DNA from 4 places in the Kocuria arenosa genome. Region 2 is predicted to be linked to each of the others. Evidence: riboswitches for the same ligand, from Rfam matches in the RefSeq annotation. Region 2 holds a riboswitch; each other region holds the start of a gene.
The links. Region 2 has a riboswitch for S-adenosylmethionine ahead of ACFYE3_RS16350 (O-acetylhomoserine aminocarboxypropyltransferase/cysteine synthase family protein). Riboswitches for the same ligand answer to the same signal wherever they lie in the genome.

Region 1 (4,674 bases), on a different contig from region 2:
CGGACCAGTCGTTCACGCGGCCACCTCTCTCAGGGTCGTGATGCGGGACATCGCGTCGACCACGGCCTGCACGTCCGTGTCCTCGCCGGTCAGCTCGAAGGTCAGCGACCCGAACGACTGCTCCTGGAGCACGCTGATCCCGCCGTAGGCGATGGTGAAGCGGACACCGCGGGCGGCGCCGTCGGAGAGCACCCCGCCGATGTCCACGCCGTCGCCGACGTCCACGATCACCAGGCGCCCGCGGTGGGCGCGGCGCAGCCGCTCCACCTCGCGGGCGTCGGGCACCGAGTGCAGGACGGAGGAGACGAAGCGGCGGGCGGTCTCGGTGCGGGGCCGGGCGAAGATGTCCACGGTGGAGCCGTGCTCCACGACCTTCCCGTCCTGCATCACGGCCACGCGGTCGGCGATCGCCCGGACCACGTCCATCTCGTGGGTGATGATCACGATCGTGATGCCCAGCTCCCGGTTGACCCGCTGCAGCACCTGCAGCACCTCCTGCGTGGTCTCCGGGTCGAGGGCGCTCGTCGACTCGTCGGCCAGGAGCAGCTTCGGGCTGGTGGCCAGGGCGCGGGCGATGCCCACGCGCTGCTTCTGCCCGCCGGAGAGCTGCTCCGGGTAGTTGCCGGCGCGCGCGGACAGGCCCACGAACTCGAGCAGCTCGGCCACCCGGGCCCGGCGCTCCTCCTTCGGCCAGCCGGCCCGCTTGAGCGGGTACTCGACGTTGCCGGCGACGGTGCGGGAGGTGAAGAGGTTGAACTGCTGGAAGATCATGCCGATCTCCTGCCGGACCGGCGCCAGCTCGGTCTCGCGCCGCCCGGCCACCTCGAAGCCCTCCACGGTCAGGGACCCCGAGGACACGGGCTCGAGCCCGTTGATGAGGCGCACGAGGGTGGACTTGCCCGCCCCGGAGTAGCCGATCACCCCGAAGATCTCGCCGCGGCGGACGTCGAGGCTGACGTCGTCGACCGCCACCACCTCGCGCGCCGCGCGCCCCGAGCCGGTGCGGAAGGTCTTGGAGACGTTGCGGAAGGAGACGAGCACCTCGTCCGGGCGCCCGGTGGCGGACGGCCCGGCGGGGACCGCCGCGCTCACTGCTCCTGGTCCTTCAGCTCCTGCTGGTAGCGGGTGGTCAGCTCCTGGAGCTCCTCCGGCTCCAGCTGCAGCGGCACGGCGGTGTCCTTGGTCTCCTGCATCTCGGCGTCGATCACGGCCTGCTCGTGGTAGAGGTCCGCGACCTGCCGGAGGGTCTCGTCGTCGGCGAGCTCCTCCGTCGTGGTGAACAGGTTGACGTAGGCGCGCGAGCCCTCCGCCTCCGGGTCGTCCTGGGCCAGTGCGGACTTCGGGTCGATGTCCGCGCGGGCGAGGAAGTCGTTGTTGATCACCGAGCCGGCCACCGAGTCGAGGGAGAGCACCGTCTGCTCCGCGGAGACCGGGGTGACCCGCACCTTCGAGGCCTCGGTGTCGACGTCGAGCTCCGTGGGGATGAGGGTGTCGCTGGTCAGCTCGACGAGGCCGGCGGACTCGAGCACGAGCAGGGCCCGGGAGAGGTTCACGGCGTCGTTGGGCACGGCGATCTCGTCGCCCTCCTGGAACTGCTCCACGGAGTCGTGCTCGTTGGAGTACAGGCCCAGCGGGTAGATCGACGTCGAGCCGATGGGGGTGATCGAGCCACCGGCGGAGTTGTTGTAGTCCGCGAGGAAGGGGACGTGCTGGAACCAGGTCATGTCCACGTCGCCGGACTCGGTGGCCGGGTTGGGCTGGTTGTAGTCGGAGAAGTCGACGTACTCGACGGTGACGCCCTGCTCCTCGGCCAGCTGCTGGAGGACGTCGTGGGTCGGGTGGGAGCCGACGACGCCGATGGTGACCTTGCCGTCGGCGAGGGCGCCCTCGCCGGAGGACTCCCCGCCGGAGCCGCCGCAGGCGGTGAGGGTGAGGCCGAGGGTCGTGGCCAGGGCGAGGAGGGGGAGGCGCTGCGATCGCATGTGGTGCCTTTCCGTGGGTCCGGGGTGTCCGAGGTCTCGACCGGCGCCGTGGGTCCGGCGGCCACGGTCGAGGGCGCGCCGGAGGGCGCGTGCGCGGTCGGACCGTACTTGCCGCCGGCCGTCGATGGCCGGTGCCGGATGGTTCACCTGGGGCACCCCACTACGGGAGAGGGTTGCCGCCCAGCAAGCCAGGGCTTCGCGCTGGGACTCGTCATCCGCCCGACACACTAGCACGTGCGGCGGGGGCGGCTCCCGTCCCGTCAGCGGGCGAGGACCTCGCGGGCCCGGTGGCGGGCCCAGCGCTCGGCCGCCAGCACGGCCTCGAGCTCCAGCGGGCCGCCGTCGTCGTGCTCGCCCAGCACCGCCTCGACCGTGTCCACGATGGCGGGGAACCGGATCCGGCCGTCGTGGAAGGCGTGCACCGCCTCCTCGTTGGCCGCGTTGAACACGGCGGGGAAGGTCCCGCCCCGCTCCCCCGCCGCCTTGATGAGCTCGACGGCCGGGAACGCCACCGGGTCGAGGGGCTCGAAGGTCCACTCCGTGGCGCGCGTCCAGTCGCACGGCCGGGCGGCGCCGGGCACCCGGTGGGGCCAGGCCAGGCCGAGGGCGATGGGCAGGCGCATGTCCGGGGGCGAGGCCTGGGCGAGGGTGGAGCCGTCCACGAACTGGACCATGGAGTGCACGACCGACTGGGGGTGGACCACCACGTCGATGCGCTCGAGGGGGACGTCGAAGAGCAGGTGGGCCTCGAGCACCTCGAGGGCCTTGTTCACCATGGACGCCGAGTTCGTCGTCACCATCAGGCCCATGTCCCAGGTCGGGTGGCGCAACGCGTCCTGCGGCGTGACCGACTCCAGCTCCGCGCGGGACCGGCCGCGGAACGGTCCGCCGGAGGCCGTCAGCACGAGCCGGTCGACCTCTCCGGCGGTGCCGCCGCGCAGCGCCTGCGCCAGCGCCGAGTGCTCGGAGTCCACGGGGATCAGGGCGTCCGGGTCCCCGGTGGCCGCGGCGGCGGCCTTCACGAGGGCGCCGCCGGCGATCAGCGACTCCTTGTTCGCCAGCGCGAGCTTATGCCCGGCCCGCAGCGCCGCCAGCGTGGGGGCGAGCCCGATGGAGCCGGTGATGCCGTTGAGCACGAGATCCGCGCCGGGATGTGCGGCGGCCGCGGACGCCGCACCGGGCCCGTGCTCGATGCCGGGGCGGTAGCCCGCCGCCCCGGCGGCCGCGGCCCGCTCCGCGATCAGACGGGCCAGCCGGGCGGCGTCCTGACCGGTGCCGCTGGTCGCCACGACCGCGGCGCGGGTCTCGACGGCCTGGTCGGCGAGCAGCTCGAGATGGCGTGCTCCGGCGGCGAGGGCGACCACGGTGAACGGGGCCGCGCCCTCGAGCCCGCGGGCGGCCCGCACGACGTCGAGCGCCTGGGTGCCGATCGAGCCGGTCGAGCCGAGGACGCTGATCCTGCGGGGACCTGCGGCGGCCAGCGCGCTCAGCTCGGGCGTCGGGCGGGCGCGTGGAGGGGAGGCGGGGGGCGTCATGGCCCCAGTATCCCCCAGCCGGCGTCCCCGGTCCCGCGCCTCCGGCGGGCCGGGGTGCCCGGCCCGGGACGGACCGAGGCCCCGTCCACCGGAAACGGTGGACGGGGCCTCGGCGACCGACGGGGTCGGGTCAGCGCGTGGCGCGACCCTTGCGGCCGGAGACCGCGCCCCAGATGAAGAGCACGATGAGGGCTCCCACGACGGCGGTGATGATGGTGCCGATGTCGAACGCGGACTCCAGGTCCCCGATGCCGATCAGCGAGCCCAGGAAGCCTCCGAGGAGGGCCCCGACGATGCCGAGGACGATGGTGACGATGATGCCGCCGCCCTGGCTGCCCGGCATGATGAGCTTGGCGAGGGCGCCGGCGATGAGGCCGAGGATGATCCAGCTGATGATTCCCATGATGGCTCCTTATCCGTCCCGGGAGGGACTTTCATTGTACGCAACCGGCGAGTATCCCTGGAATACTCTGAGGTTGCTTCTGTCCATCACCCTAGCCGACGGTCAGCCGCCTGTCTGTTCTCTATGGCGAATCGACGTGTGTCCCCGGACACGGACCGGCCCGCCGGAAGCCGTGGCTTCGGGCGGGCCGGACGTCCTCCCAGGTGGGAGCGGGGAATCCGTCAGTGGGCGACGGGCTTCTCCGCGCCGATGCCTGTGAGGGAGCGCACCTCCATCTCGGACTGCTTGACCGGGTCCTCGAGACGGCGCTCCGTCATGGAACCGATGAAGCCGAGGAGGAAGGAGGCCGGGATCGAGACGATGCCCGGGTTCTGCAGCGGGAACCACGCGAAGTCGGCCGTCGGGATCATCGACGTCTCGGTGCCGGACATGACCGGGGAGAAGATGATGAGGCCCACCGAGATGATCAGGCCGCCGTACATCGACCAGACCGCGCCGCGGGTGGTGAAGCGCCGCCAGTAGAGGGAGTACAGGATGGTCGGCAGGTTCGCCGAGGCCGCGACCGCGAAGGCGAGCGCCACGAGGAACGCGACGTTCTGGCCCTGCGCGCCGATGCCGCCCGCGATGGACACGAGGCCGATGACCACCACCGTGGTCTTGGCGACCCGAAGCTCCTTGCGGGGATCGGAGTCGCCCTTCTTGATGACGCTGGTGTAGATGTCGTGGGCGAACGAGGCCGAGGCCGTGATCGCCA
Region 2 (4,674 bases):
CCCGCGAGACCTCCGGGCGCTCGAGGAGCCACTCGGCGATCCGCTGCGCGTTGTCCTGGTGGCGCTCCATCCGCAGGCTCAGGGTCTTGAGCCCGCGGGCGGCCAGGTAGCTGTCCTGAGGGCCCGCCACGGCGCCGGCGGCGAACTGCTGGAAGCCGACCGCCTCCGTGAGCGGGGCGCCCCGCCACTCGGCCGTCCCGACGACCACGGCGCCGCCGAGCACGTCGGAGTGCCCGCCGATGTATTTGGTGGTGGAGTGCACCACGGCGTGCGCGCCGAGCTCGAGGGGGTTCTGCAGGTACGGGGACGCGAAGGTGTTGTCGACGACGAGCAGCGCCCCAGCGTCCCGGGCCAGCTGCGCCCAGGCCGCGACGTCGGCGATGCCGAGCAGCGGGTTGGACGGCGTCTCGAGCCACAGCACCCTCGTGGCGCCGGGCCGCACGGCCGCGCGGACCGCGTCGAGGTCCGTGATCTCCACGGGCGTGTGCGCGATCTCCCACGGGGCGAGGACCGTGGTGATCAGCCGGTTGGTGCCGCCGTAGCCGTCGGCGCCGAGCACGATGTGGTCGCCCGGGCGCAGCACCGCGCGCAGCAGGGCGTCCTCGGCGGCGATCCCCGAGGCGAACGCGAACCCGCGCTCGCCGCGCTCCAGGGCCGCGAGCTGCTCCTCGAAGCCGCTGCGGGTGGGGTTGGAGCCGCGGCTGTACTCGTGCCCGGCGCGCAGCACGTTGATCCCGTCCTGGGCGAACGTGGAGGTCTGGTAGATCGGCGGGATGACCGCCCCGGTCAGCGGGTCGGGCTCCTGGCCGGCGTGGACGGCGGTGGTCGTGAAGCCCCGGTGGCGGGTGCGGGTCTCGGTGGAGGACGTCATGGCGGTGCTCACTTCCGGGAGGTCTGGACGGTGGCGACGACGGTGTCGAGGGCCTGGCCGAGGTCGGCCACGAGGTCCTGGGGGGACTCGAGGCCGATCGACAGCCGGATCGTGGTCTCGGCGATCCCGCCGGCCCGGCGCTGCTCGGGGGTCAGGCGGCAGTGCGTCATCGCCGCCGGGTGGGCCACGAGGCTGCGGGTGTCGCCGATGTTGGCGACCAGCTTGAACAGCCGCAGCGCGTCGATGAACGGGCCCACGGCGTCGTCCGGGGCGGCGAGGTCGAAGGAGAACACGGAGCCGGTCCCGCGCGGGAAGTCGCGGACCGCGATCCCGGCGCCCGGGTCCCCGGGCACGCCGGGGTGGTGGACGCGGGCGACGGCGGGGTGCTCCGCCAGGAACTCGGCCACCTCCAGCGCGGAGGCCGTGTGGCGGGCCACGCGCAGGTCCAGGGTCTCGGTGCCCTGCAGGATCTGGCTGGCGTTGAACGGGGACAGCGTGGTCCCGAGGTCGTGCACGTACTTGGCGCGGACGAGGTGCAGGTAGGGGCTGGCCCCGGCGCACTTGTCGACCAGGCTCAGCCCTCCCCAGCGGGCGCGGGCCCGGGTGAACTGCGGCCACTTGTCGGGCCGCGCGGACCAGTCGAAGGTCCCGCCGTCCACGACCGCCCCGGCGAGCGCGTTGCCGTGCCCGCCCAGGAACTTGGTGGCCGAGTGCACCACGATGTCGGCACCCTTCTCCAGCGGCCGGTACAGGGCCGGGGACGCGAGGGTGTTGTCGACGACGACGGGCACCCCGGCGGCCCGGGCGACGTCGGCGATCCCGGGCAGGTCCGGGAGGGTGGCCAGGGGGTTGCCGATGGACTCGAGCAGGAACGCGCGGGTGTCGGGGCGCACGGCCGCGGCCCACGCCCCCGGGGCGGTGGGGTCCACGAAGGAGACCTCGATGCCGTAGTCCGCGAAGGAGTCGGTGAGGAGGTCCACCGTCCCGCCGTAGAGCTTCTCGGAGGCCACGAGGTGCTTGCCGGCGCCCTGGCCGAGCAGTGCCAGCAGCGCGACGGCCACGGCGGACTGCCCGGAGCCGGTCGCCACGGCGCCCGCGCCGCCCTCGAGGTCGCTGATCCGCTGCTCGAGCACGGCCACCGTGGGGTTGCCGGTGCGGGTGTAGGTGAAGCCCGCCCGGGTCTGCGCGAACATCTGCCGGGCCGCCTCGTAGTCCGGGAACTCGAACGCCGCGGTCTGGTAGATCGGCACCGTCAGGGTGCGCTGGGTGACCTGGTCGTGGGTGCCGGCGTGGATCTGCCGGGTCGCGAGGTCGTGGTCGGTCACGGGGGTGGACATGGCGCTGCTCCTGTGCGCTTGCTCTTACCCGCACCGGTCATCCGCGCCGGCCCGGTGGGCACGCCGCGGAAGATGCAGGCCGCTTCCTCATCCGAACCACCCAATGAGCATGGGGTTGGTGCGTGACCAAGTCGGAGCTTGGCGGTCACGTCTCGTGAAGCTGGAACAACACTATGCGCAGAGGTAGTGGGTGTCCCTCCGCGACGGAAGATGACGACCGTGACGGTTCATGACGCCGGCCGTGCGCGGCGGACGTGCCGGGCCCGGGCGTCAGGCCCGCGTGTCGATGTCCTCGAAGATCAGGAACGTCTGGGTGTCCACCACGCCGGGCAGCTGCTGGACGTGCTCGAAGATGACCTGGCGCAGGTGCACGGTGTCCACGGCCCGCACGAGGAGCATGACGTCGAAGTTCCCGCCCACCAGGGCGATGTGGTGCACGGCCGGGATCGCCCGGAGCTGGGCGCACAGCTCCCGCCAGGTGTTCTGCTGGAGCTTGAGCGTCACGTAGGCGGAGGCCTGCAGGCCCGCCCGCACCGGGTCGATCACGGTGCTGAAGCGCAGGATCACCCCCTCGTCCCGGAGCCGGTTGATCCGGGCGTAGGCGTGGGCGCGGGAGACGTGCACGGCCGCGGCGATCGCGGTCACCGACTGCCGGGCGTCCCGGGACAGCTCCGCGAGGATCTTCCGGTCGGTCTCGTCCAGCGTCACGGGCGTCGAGGGCACGGCGGGCTCCTTCGCGGCGGGTCGGTCGCAGCGTCCGGAACGCGCCGGACGAATGCGTGTGCTCCACGCCACACTAGAACATTTCGTCCACGCACAGTGCACTGTCTGTCTCAGTCTTCTGCATTTTCCCGGTTCTGTGGATACGAACCATGCCGGGTTCCCATACTGGGGAGACAGAGCTGCACCAGCCTTCCTGCCTCCCCGGGCCCGCGAGCGGACCGGGGACCGACCGAGGGGACACCATGAGCCAGACCGTCGAGACCCCCGGGGACCCCATCCTCCGGGCCTCCCAGACCTTCGGCATCACGCCGGAGCAGTACATGCTCCCGGCCCGCGGCGAGATCCGCATGGTCGACCCGAGCGGGAGGCTGCTCGCCCCCGAGGAGCAGGGCACCGGCCCCGGCCACGAGTACCCGCTGCCCGCCCGGGACGTCCTGCTGGAGGCCTACGAGAAGCTGGTGGTCGGGCGGCGGGTCAACGACCAAAACTCCGCCCTGGTCCGCCAGGGCCGGATGGCCGTCTACCCGTCCAGCCACGGCCAGGAGGCCTGCCAGGTGGCGGCCGCCCTGTGCCTCGAGGAGGGCGACTGGCTGTTCCCCACCTACCGGGACACCGTGGCGGTGATGACCAAGGGCGTGGACCCGATGCAGGTCATGGCGATCTTCCGCGGCGAGTGGCACGGCGGCTACGACCCGTACGAGCGCTGCGTGGGCATCCAGTCCACCCCGCTCACCACCCAGCTGCTGCACGCGGTGGGCGTGGCCCACGCCGCCAAGCTGCGCGGCGAGGACACCGTGGTCCTGGCGATGTGCGGCGACGGCGCCACCAGCGAGGGCGACTTCCACGAGGCCCTGAACTTCGCGGCCGTGTTCAAGCTGCCGGTCGTGTTCTTCGTGCAGAACAACGGCTACGCGATCTCCGTGCCCCTGTCCCAGCAGTCCGCGGCCCCGAGCCTCGCCCACAAGGCGGTCGGCTACGGCATGGCCGGCGAGCGCGTGGACGGCAACGACCTCGTGGCGCTGCTCGCCACCCTGCGCCGCGCCGTGGACCTGGCGCGCTCCGAGTCCGAGCCCCTCCTCGTCGAGGCGCACACCTACCGCATGCAGGCGCACACCAACGCCGACGACGCCACGCGCTACCGGGACGACGCCGAGGTGCAGGAGTGGATCGCCAAGGACCCGGTGACGCGGATGCGCGCCTACCTCGGCGCCGAGGGCGTGCTCGACGACGTGGCGGAGCAGCGCATCGCCGCCGCCGCCGAGGACGTCGCCACGGTGCTGCGCGACGGCATGAACGCCGACGTGGAGATCGACCCGCTCGAGCTGTTCCGTCACGTCTACACCGAGCAGACCCCGCAGCTCGCCGAGCAGGAGCAGTTCCTGGCCGCCGAGCTCGCCCGAGAGGAGACCGGACAGTGAGCACCCTGCACGCCCCCGCCCCGGCCGGCGGGGCCCGGGCGGTCAGGCCCGCCACCTTCGCCCAGGCGCTCAACACCGCTCTGGCCGACGCGCTGGCCGCCGACGACGCCGTCGTCGTCTTCGGCGAGGACGTCGGCACCCTCGGCGGCGTCTTCCGCATCACCGACGGGCTGACGAAGCGCTTCGGCCGCACCCGGTGCTTCGACACCCCGCTGGCCGAGTCCGGGATCGCCGGCATGGCCGTGGGCATGGCGATGAACCGGATGCGCCCCGTGATCGAGATGCAGTTCGACGCCTTCGCCTATCCGGCCTTCGAGCAGGTCGC
Region 3 (4,674 bases), on a different contig from region 2:
GGACCCGAGGCCGGGCTCGAGGTGCGGATCGGTTCGTCGATGCGTACACCGGGCTCTTCGTCACGGTGGTGCTGGTGGCCTGGGCGGTCGCCGCGGTCCTGGGTCTCGGGGCCTCGTTGGCGGATCTGGTGGCCGCCGGTTCCCCCGGCGGGATGCTGCACCGCCCGGCGGCCGCCTGGGTAGGCGCCGGGGCGCCGGTGCTCGGAGTCGCCGTGCTGCTCGGGGTGGCCTGGGTCGGTGCCGTGGACCTGTTGCGCGGGCTGGGACCGGTGGGGGTGTCCCCGGAGCGGGCGGTATGGGTGTTGCCGCTGCCCGGGGCCGGGGCGCAGGAACCGATCCGCAGTGTGCGCCGGATGCTGTGGGTGGCGGCTGCGGCCGGGGCGCTGTTCGGTGGCACCGGCCTGCTGCTGCTGCGGGGCACCGGGCTGACGGCCGGGTGGGGTATGCCGTGGTGGGAAGCGGTAGCGCAGCTGGTGTGCTGGGCCGGCCTGGGGGTCAGCGCCGTCGGGGTCGCGGTCTGGGCCCAGACCGCCGGCGGGGCGCGAACGCCGCCGCGGTCCCGCCCCTGGGCGGGCTGGTTCCTGGCCCTGGGGGCTGTCCTGGTCGTGCTGTCCGGGACCCGGGACGGGGCCACCGGCCGCTGGGATGTCGTGCCGCCCCTGTGGGCCGGGGCAGTCGCAGGCGCACTGGCGGTGGTGGCCGGGCTGTTCTGGGTCTGGGCGCTGCGGCGGGCCCGGACCCTGGACGGGGTGCAGCTGCGGGCGGCCGGGGCGCGGACCCGGCACCTGAGCAACGCCGTGTCCCTGCTGTCGGCCCAGGACCTGACCGCCGCCTTGGCCCCGGCCACGGTGACCGGGGTGCGGGGACTGCCGGGGAGCACACCGGGCTGGGTGTCCGGGCCGCGCACGGTGGTGCTGTTCGCCTCGCTCACCGCCCTGCGGACCAGCCGGTGGCGGGCCGGGCTGGCCGTGGACCTCGGGCTGACCGTGGTGCTGCTGGACGCCTTCGCCCACACCATGGTGCTCGCCGGCTGGGCTGCGCTGCTGCTGGTGGGCTACCGGGGCCTGGGCCGCGGCACGGCCTATCTGGCCGATCTGCGCGCCGGGGCCGCCGCCGAACGGAACCTCCCGATCGCCCCCACCGCAGCCGCCCTGATGCACCTGGTGGTCCCGTGCGCGCTCAACGCCGCGGTCCTGGCCGCGGTGGCACTGCTGGCCGGGCTCGCGGCCGGCACCAGCTGGGGAGAGCTGATGCTTCTCGGTGCCGTGGTCGGGACCGGTATCGGCGCGGTCGGCCTCTACCGGGCTCTGGCCCCGGAACCGGACCACACCCAGCCCCCGATCGACACCCCCCTGGGACCGGTGCCCGTAGCCCAGCTGATCGGCTACAGCCGGGGGCTCATCCTGGTGCCCGCCCTGCTCGCGGCACCCGCCACCGTACTGCTTCATCCCGCCACCTGGCCGGCAGCCCTGGTAGCCGCACTCGCCCTGGCGGCCACCGCCGTGGCCCTGGCGATCAGCACCGACCGGAAACACTGAGGCCCAAATCCTGAGGGCCACGGCCGAGCCGAACCACACCTACCAGGCTCACGAAGTGCGATAGGGGTTGGTCATACGCCGCGGGTTGCCACGGTCGAAGAGCGGGGCCGGGGAGAGCCCTCCTGTGGTGGTGGAGGACGAATCCGATGGCTCCGTGCACGGCTCCCGGGATCCAATTGACGCCGTTCACCACGCCGTTGATGACGCCACCCCCAGGCGGGCGTCATCTTCTCCGCGCACAACGCCCTCGACGACGCCCTGGTCTTCCGCCGGGACATCACTGAGCCCACGATGAGGGCCGGGCGGCCGGCCGTCACAACCTGTCACAAACCCGGCCCGACGTCGGCCGAGCGCGACCGCCCGGCCCGAAGATGTCCCGACGTGTGGTTTTGTGACAACCGACCCCACCGTCCGTTGGACTATAGAGCCGTCCATCGAGTGGGATGAGCGCACCACACCATCCAGAGCGGCCGAGAGATCTGGCTCGACGACGCCGCAGCAACCAGTCAGCCGACCCTGGGACACCGGGACCGGCGGGCACGGTGCTACCGCCAGGACCGATGGAGGATCGAATGAATCACCACGCCACCCAACAGGTCCACGCCGGCTACGAGCCCGAGGCCCCCTACTGGCCGGTGGCCGTGCCCATCCACCAGACGGCGGCCTACCGCTTCCCCGATCACGCCACGGCCGCCTCGATGTTCCGGCTGGAGACCCCCGGGTTCACCTACAGCCGCACGGGCAACCCCACGGTCGCCGTGTTCGAGAACCGACTGGCGGCCCTGGAGGGCGGGATCGGGGCCATCGGCACCGCCACGGGACAAGCCGCCGTCGCGCTGTCCCTGCTGACCCTGCTCCACGGCGGCAAGCACTTGGTCGCCTCCAGCCAGCTCTACGGCGGGACGGTGGACCTGCTGACGGACACCTTCGCCGACTTCGGCATCGAGGTCACTTTCGCCGACCCGGCCGACCCGCAGGCCTGGGGCGCGGCGATCCGGCCGGACACCCGCGCGTTCTTCCTGGAGTCCATCACCAACCCGCTGGCCACCGTGCCGGACCTGCCGGCGCTGGCGGACATCGCCCACGCCTCCGGGGTCCCGGTCGTGGTGGACAGCACCTTGGCGACGCCGGTCCTGTACCGGCCACTGGAACATGGTGCCGACGTGGTGGTGCACTCCGCCACGAAGTTCATCGGCGGGCACGGGGCCGTCCTCGGCGGGGCGATCGTGGACGGCGGCACCTTCGACTACGGCGCAGCCCCGGAGCGGTGGCCCCAACTGACCCGGCCCAAGGCCCGCTACGGCGGACAGGCACTCATCGACCGGCACGGCCGCGGCGCCTACCTGGCGCTGGCGCGCAGCAAGTTCCTGCACGACCTCGGCCCCTCCCTCGCCCCGGCCAGCGCCGCCCAGTTCATCCAGGGCCTGGAGACCCTCGCCGTCCGCATCGCCCGGCAGGAGGAGACCGCGCGAACGGTCGCCGAGCACTTGGCCCGGCACCCCACCGTCGGGCGCGTCCACCACCCGGCGATCCCCGGACACCCCAGCGCCGCCCTCGCCGAGAGGGACTTCCCGCACGGCACCGGCTCGGTGTTTTCCTTCGACCTGGCCGCCGGCCCCGAGGCCATCGGCCCGTTCATTGACGCTCTGGAGCTGTTCCAGCTCGTGGCCAACATCGGGGACGTGCGCTCCCTGGTCAGCCACCCGGCGACCATGACGCACTGCCGGCTCACCCCCAACCAACGCCGGGCCGCGGGCATCACTGAGACCACGATCCGGCTGTCCATCGGACTGGAGTGTCCCGAGGACCTGATCGCCGACCTCGACCGGGCGCTGGCCACCGTACCGGCCTCGGCCCTGACCGGGGAGGCGCGCTGAGATGACCCTCCTGAACGACACAGCACAGACGGACACTGCGCCGACGGCCCGTCGGGGCTTCAACACGATAGCGGTGCACGCCGGCCAGGCACCGGACCCGCTGACCGGGGCGGTCGTGCCGCCGATGTACCAGACCAGCACCTTCGTGCAGGACGGCATCAACGTGCTGCGCGGCGGCCACGAGTGCAGCCGGGGGTCCAACCCGACCCGGACCGGTCAGCGCCGCGTCACCGCCGCGGCCCGGGGAATCGGCAGCCCGGAGGCCCGGATCGACGTCGTCTGGGCAGCGCCGGGGGTGCCAGGAGCATGACTGAGGCGACTTTCGGGAGGGCAGTGCACGAGCAGCAGGGAAGGACGTTCGAGATGAGTACGGACCTGGGAGGCAGGCCCTCGGTCCACAGTGAGGAATCGATGCATCAGACCACCAGGACGAACGACTTCACGTTCGGTATCAGCACGACCCGCTTCGATGAGGACTACTGCCCGTCGTCCAGTTCCCGAGGCACGACGAACTTCGCGAACCTGGCCCGCGGCGAGAACCGTCGGCAGAACCTCCGAAACACCCTGACAATGATCAATAGTCGCTTCAACGACCTGGCCCACTGGGACAATCCCAGCCGGGATCGCTATGCCGTGGAGATCGAGATCGTCTCCGTGGACCTGCACTTCGCCGCCGACGGCGACGACGCGGTGTTCCCCCTGATCGAGGTCCTCGACGTGCAGATCCTCGACACGCTGTCCAATGTGCACATCGGCGGGATCGTGGGGAACAACTTCTCCTCCTACCTCCGGGACTATGACTTCAGCGTGGTGCTGCCGGAACACCACGCGAAGGCGTCCCGGTCCAGCATCCCCAATGACTTCGGCGAATTGCACGGGAAGCTCTTTACGCACTTCCTGGACTCCGATGCCTACCGCGAGCGGTTCCCCCAGCCGCCCGTGATCTGCATCAGCGTCTCGAGCACCAAGACGTATCGTCGGCTCGAGAACCACCATCCGATCCTCGGGGTCGAGTATCGGCAGGATGAATCCTCCTTGACGGATCGATACTTCGAGAAGATGGGACTGCGGGTCCGCTACTTCATGCCCCGCGGCGCGGTCGCACCCCTGGCGTTCTATTTCCGGGGCGATCTCCTCAATGACTATTCCAGCCTGGCACTCATCGGTCTCATCAGCACGATGGAAGCGTTCCAGAAGATCTATCGCCCGGAGATCTACAACGCCAATGCGGCGGCTGGTCGGATCTACCGGCCGAGCCT
Region 4 (4,674 bases), on a different contig from region 2:
AGCACGTAGAACCAGCCCATGTTGGTGGCGATCCAGCCGACCACGGCGCTGATCACCGTGGAGGCCTGGTCCGGGGCGAGGATCGCCCACAGCGAGAACAGGATGATGCTGACGCCCGAGCCGGCGAAGACGACCCAGTTCACGGTCGGTTGGGAACGTTGCGCGCCGGCGGGGGCGTCGGTCGTCGACGTGCTGTCGTGCACGGCAGTGGTCATGGGACGGATCCTCCTGTGGAGAGTGGTCCAGGGCGGGTGCACCCGGTGACCGGACCTGTGCGGACCGGGCGGGGCGGGACGTCGTCGTCCTGTAGCGGGCCGGTGTGGTGCTGAACATCACATCGGCCGTGCGCAACATCGTGACACCTTCCTTCCGGTTGGTAAAGTACTTTTTCATGAGCACTTCCTCCCGTGAGCGGATTCTCGACGGCGCCCTCCAGCTGATCCGGAGCGGCGGCACGATCTCTCTCGCGTCGGCCGCACGGCAGGTGGGCCTGACCAAGCCGGGAGTGATGTACCACTTCCCCACCAAGGAAGCGCTGATGCTCGCCCTGGTGGACCGGGTGATGGACGGCTGGGACGCGCAGATGTCCCGCCGCCTCTCCGCCCCGCCGGAGCAGGTGCCGGCCGACGAGCGGCTGCGCGCCTACCTGGACTGGTGCCTCTCGGGCGAGGTCGACGAGACGGACCTGGTGATGCTCACGGACCAGCGGCTGCGCGCGACACTCAAGGAGCGCTGGGTCGCGCGGGTGGCACCGTGGGTGGACCTGCCCGTGGACCTGCCCGTCGAGCGCCGGAGCCGGCTGCTGGCCGTGCGGCTGCTTGCCGACGGCGTGTGGTTCGCCGACGCCGCCGGCGTCTTCGCCCCCGACCCCGCGGAGCGGGCGCGGGTGCGGGCGGTGGCCGACGCCCTGCTGGAGGACTGAGTCGTGGCCCGTTGGCTGCTGCTGATCGCGGCCGTGCTCTGCGAGGTGGCGGCTACGCTGTCACTGAAGGCGGCGCTGGACGAGCCCGCCTGGTACGCCCTCGTCGTCACCGGCTACCTCGCCGCGTTCGCCCTCCTGGCGGCCGTGCTGGGCCGTGGCACGCCCGTGGGGGTCGCCTACGGCGTGTGGGCCGCCCTCGGGGTGGTGCTCACCGCTCTCGGGGCGGCCGTGGCCTTCGGCGAGCAGCTGAGCCCGGCCGTGCTGGCCGGGATCGGCCTGGTCGTGGCCGGTGTGCTCTGCGTGGAGATCGGCTCACACAGCCCTGCCCGGCGGAAGGAGCGGGGCGGCTGATGGCCTGGCTCTTCCTCACCGTCGCGATCCTCACCGAGGTCGCCGGGACCCTTTCCCTGCGGATGGCCGCCCGGGGCCGTCCCCGCTGGTACGCCGCCGTGGTCGCCGGCTACCTGGTGGCGTTCACGTGCCTGAGTCTCGCCCTGGCCGAGGGCATGGCGCTCGGGGTCGCCTACGGGATCTGGTCGGCCACCGGGGTGGCGCTGACGGCGCTCGCCGGCCGGCTGCTGTTCCGGGAGCCGTTCACCTGGGTGACGGCGGCGGGGGTGGCCCTCATCGTCGGCGGAGTGCTCCTGATCGAGCTGGGCGCCTCGCCGGCCTGAGCGGCTCCTGGCGGGGCCCCGGCACCGCCCGGGTGGCAGGGCGCCGGATCTCGTGTAGAGTGGTTCGCAGTTGTTGAGGTTCGTTTTTGTCTTTCAAGCAGTTCGGCCCACTCGGGTGCAGCAGTTTTTCTGAGAAGACGTTTTCCATGCATCACAACTGTTGTGTTTCTCGAACGTCGGGAAACGTTCATCTCATGAAGGATCAGGTCTCCCATGACTACCGGTATCGTCAAGTGGTTCAACGCTGACAAGGGCTTCGGCTTCATCACCCCCGAGGACGGCTCCAAGGACGTCTTCGCCCACTTCTCCGCGATCAACTCGAACGGCTTCCGCTCGTTGAACGAGAACGACCGCGTCGAGTTCGAGACCCAGGACGGCCCCAAGGGCCCCCAGGCTGCGAACATCAACGTCATCTCCTAAGGATCCCCGCGGGCCCCGGCCCGCTGATCCTCCAGAACCGTCGTCGGGCTCCGCCCGCCGGCGGTTCTGTCGTCGTACGCCACCGGCCACCCGGCACCGGGGCAGGACGTTCCGCACCGTGGCACGTCCTCGCGCGGTTCCGACCCCGCACGGTTCCAACCCTGCACGGTTCCGCTCCCGCACGGTTCCGCCCTCGCACGACGGAGGCCGCAGCCCGTTGGGCTGCGGCCTCCGTCGTGTCCCGTCCGCCGGCTAGGCCGACATCGGGAGGGATGAGGGGTGGAGCTTGAAGAACGGGTGCCGTCCGGTCGCCGCGAGGGCTCCGGGAACGAGGAGCTGGCGGTACTTGGCGCACCATTGCGCGGTTCCCTCCGTGTGCTCCGCCGCGGCGGCGAGGTCGTCGGCCTCAGGGCTCAGGTACTCCTGCACGTCCCCGTCGGTCGACGTGAGCCGGACGAGGTGCAGATCGGGGAGGGCGGTGACGGTCACGTCGATCCACTCCTCGCGCTGGTCGGTGGTGATGGCTGTTCTTTCTTCGGACATGGTCATGTTTTCTCCTGACGTTCTTGCAGGCATCCGATGGCGTTGCCCGCCGCTTCGTCATCCGATCCACCCGGGAACATCGGGTTGGCGCGCAGCGGGTCGGAGCCCCTTCCCGGACTCGTCGGGGATCGTCGATCTCCGGTCGAGCACGTGGACGCCGCATCTCGAGAAGCAGGTTCAGGCTACCCCGCTGCTCCGACACCACGACAGGCGAGTCGTGAGTTGTGTCACCGAAGCGTAATGCTCGGGGCCGTCGCCGGCGCCGTCCCCGGTTGTTCGAGGCCCATTCCAGCGCATCGATGTGTCGTCGAGGTGTCGGAGCGGTGACGCTCCGGGGAAGACCGGCGCACAGGAGGGTGGCCCCGGAATCCCCCGGGACGCCGCGCGCAGATGCGGTTCCGCCGGTGTGGTTCAATGGAGGAAGCTTCAAGAGACCCGGTCGGCAAGCTCCGACTTGACCGGGCACCAACCCCATGTTCACGGGTGGTTCGGATGACGAAGCGGCTCGCATCGCCGCAGCAGCGGTACCCGGTGCGAGCAAGAGCGCACGAAGGATCCCGGTCATGTCCGACCCCCGCCACCCTGCCGTCGCCCGCGCGGGCGCCTCCGAGGCCTCCCCGAGCGTCCCGGCACCGAGGGACTCCGTCCCCAACGACCCGACGCCGGGCGTCCCGGCGATCAGCGCCTCCGCCATGAGCCTCGAGGACTACGCCCGCGTGGTGCAGATCCGCGCCGAGTTCGTGGACTTCCTGCTGGCTCCGGCCCGCGGGGAGCTCGCCGCCGCGGCCTGAGGCCCGTCGCCGTGGACCTCCTCCTGGACCGTTCCGTGCTGCTGGGGGTGCGCACCCCGGAGCGCTGCCCCGAGCTGGCCGAGGTCCTGCGCCGGCACGGTCACCGGCGGCTCTTCCTCCCGGCCACCGTGCTCGGCGAGCTGCTCGCCGAGCGGCCCGACGAGATGCTGTGGGCGGAGCAGCTCGAGCTGCGCTTCCCGGGCCGGGTGCTGCCGGTCGACGCCGCCGTGGCCCGGGCCTGGGGCGCGCTGGGCGCGTCAGGGGCGGCCGACCCGCTCGCGGGGCTCACCGCCGCCACGGCCCTGGTGCACGGGCTGACCGTGCTGACCGCGGAGCCGGGGCGGTACGCCGGTACCGGGGCCTCCGTGCTGGACGCGTCCCCCGCGCGGCGGTAGCCCTCAGGCGGCCCGGCGGTGGCGCCGGCCTCGCCCCTGCCCCGAGAGCGCCACAGCACTCTCGTAGTGCTCGAGCAGCTGCCCGACCAGCACGTCCCACGTCCGGCCCTGGACCGCGGCGTGCGCCGCGACGCCGAACGCGGCCCGCTTCGCCTCGTCGCCCAGGAGATCGGTCACGTGACCGCGCAGCGCCCCGAGGTCGCCCGGGGGATAGAGCCAGCCGGTGCGGGACCGGTCCACGAGGTCGAGGGGCCCGCCCCGGCCGGTCGCGACGACCGGCACCCCGGAGGCCATGGCCTCCTGGATCGTCTGGCAGAACGTCTCGAACTCGCCGGGATGGACGAACACGTCGAAGGAGGCCATGATGCGCGCGAGGTCCGCGCCGCTGCGGCGGCCGGTGAAGTGGGCCTGCGGGAGCCGGCGGCGCAGGGCGTCCTCCTCCGGCCCCGAGCCCACGACCACCAGGCGCGTGCCGGGCAGGTCCGCGACCGCGGAGAGGTCCTCGACCTGCTTCTCCGGTGCGATCCGGCCCACGTAGCCGACGATCCGCCGGCCGCCGCCGACCTCCCGCCGCCACTGCTCGTCCCGGTGCCGCGGGGAGAAGCGGGTGGTGTCCACCCCGCGCCGCCACAGGTGCACGTCCCGGACGCCGTGCTCGGTGAGCTGCCGGACCGCCGAGGTGGACGGCGCGAGCGTGAGCGTCGCGAGGTTGTGCATGGAGCGCACGTGCCCCCACAGGAGCTGCTCGAGGAACGGCGCCCCGTACTTGGCCGCGTAGCCGGGCACGTCCGTCTGGTAGACCGCCACGCACGGCACCCCGAGCTGCTGGGCCGCCAGGATCGCCCGGCGGCCCAGCACGAACGGGGAGGCCACGTGGACCACGTCCGGCCGGAAGCGCTCCAGCTGCCGGCGCACCCGCGCCACGGTCC

Region 1: linked by a shared signal. The riboswitch ahead of ACFYE3_RS11620 (MetQ/NlpA family ABC transporter substrate-binding protein) and the one ahead of ACFYE3_RS16350 (O-acetylhomoserine aminocarboxypropyltransferase/cysteine synthase family protein) in region 2 are both predicted to bind S-adenosylmethionine.
Region 3: linked by a shared signal. The riboswitch ahead of ACFYE3_RS08910 (O-acetylhomoserine aminocarboxypropyltransferase/cysteine synthase family protein) and the one ahead of ACFYE3_RS16350 (O-acetylhomoserine aminocarboxypropyltransferase/cysteine synthase family protein) in region 2 are both predicted to bind S-adenosylmethionine.
Region 4: linked by a shared signal. The riboswitch ahead of ACFYE3_RS09320 (nuclease PIN) and the one ahead of ACFYE3_RS16350 (O-acetylhomoserine aminocarboxypropyltransferase/cysteine synthase family protein) in region 2 are both predicted to bind S-adenosylmethionine.

What each region holds. Positions count from the first base shown of each region.
Region 1 covers NZ_JBHZTA010000006.1:81,773-86,446, forward strand. Annotated here, with positions in the region: gene ACFYE3_RS11615 (methionine ABC transporter ATP-binding protein) at 13-1,092, opposite strand; gene ACFYE3_RS11620 (MetQ/NlpA family ABC transporter substrate-binding protein) at 1,089-1,982, opposite strand; SAM riboswitch class IV at 2,082-2,198, opposite strand; gene dxr (1-deoxy-D-xylulose-5-phosphate reductoisomerase) at 2,243-3,517, opposite strand; gene ACFYE3_RS11630 (GlsB/YeaQ/YmgE family stress response membrane protein) at 3,648-3,920, opposite strand; gene ACFYE3_RS11635 (solute symporter family protein) at 4,142-4,674, opposite strand, start outside.
Region 2 covers NZ_JBHZTA010000011.1:67,697-72,370, reverse strand. Annotated here, with positions in the region: gene ACFYE3_RS16355 (cystathionine gamma-synthase) at 1-871, opposite strand, end outside; gene ACFYE3_RS16350 (O-acetylhomoserine aminocarboxypropyltransferase/cysteine synthase family protein) at 880-2,208, opposite strand; SAM riboswitch class IV at 2,247-2,368, opposite strand; gene ACFYE3_RS16345 (Lrp/AsnC family transcriptional regulator) at 2,479-2,931, opposite strand; gene ACFYE3_RS16340 (thiamine pyrophosphate-dependent enzyme) at 3,174-4,349, shown strand; gene ACFYE3_RS16335 (alpha-ketoacid dehydrogenase subunit beta) at 4,346-4,674, shown strand, end outside.
Region 3 covers NZ_JBHZTA010000004.1:119,282-123,955, reverse strand. Annotated here, with positions in the region: gene ACFYE3_RS08915 (hypothetical protein) at 1-1,538, shown strand, start outside; SAM riboswitch class I at 1,993-2,105, shown strand; gene ACFYE3_RS08910 (O-acetylhomoserine aminocarboxypropyltransferase/cysteine synthase family protein) at 2,111-3,415, shown strand; partial or broken gene ACFYE3_RS08905 (PLP-dependent transferase) at 3,417-3,653, shown strand; gene ACFYE3_RS08900 (DUF1852 domain-containing protein) at 3,827-4,674, shown strand, end outside.
Region 4 covers NZ_JBHZTA010000004.1:202,992-207,665, reverse strand. Annotated here, with positions in the region: gene betT (choline BCCT transporter BetT) at 1-215, opposite strand, end outside; gene ACFYE3_RS09345 (TetR/AcrR family transcriptional regulator) at 392-922, shown strand; gene ACFYE3_RS09340 (DMT family transporter) at 926-1,273, shown strand; gene ACFYE3_RS09335 (DMT family transporter) at 1,273-1,596, shown strand; gene cspE (transcription antiterminator/RNA stability regulator CspE) at 1,810-2,016, shown strand; gene ACFYE3_RS09325 (hypothetical protein) at 2,269-2,565, opposite strand; SAM riboswitch class IV at 2,984-3,109, shown strand; gene ACFYE3_RS09320 (nuclease PIN) at 3,123-3,350, shown strand; gene ACFYE3_RS09315 (PIN domain-containing protein) at 3,362-3,745, shown strand; gene ACFYE3_RS09310 (glycosyltransferase family 4 protein) at 3,749-4,674, opposite strand, start outside.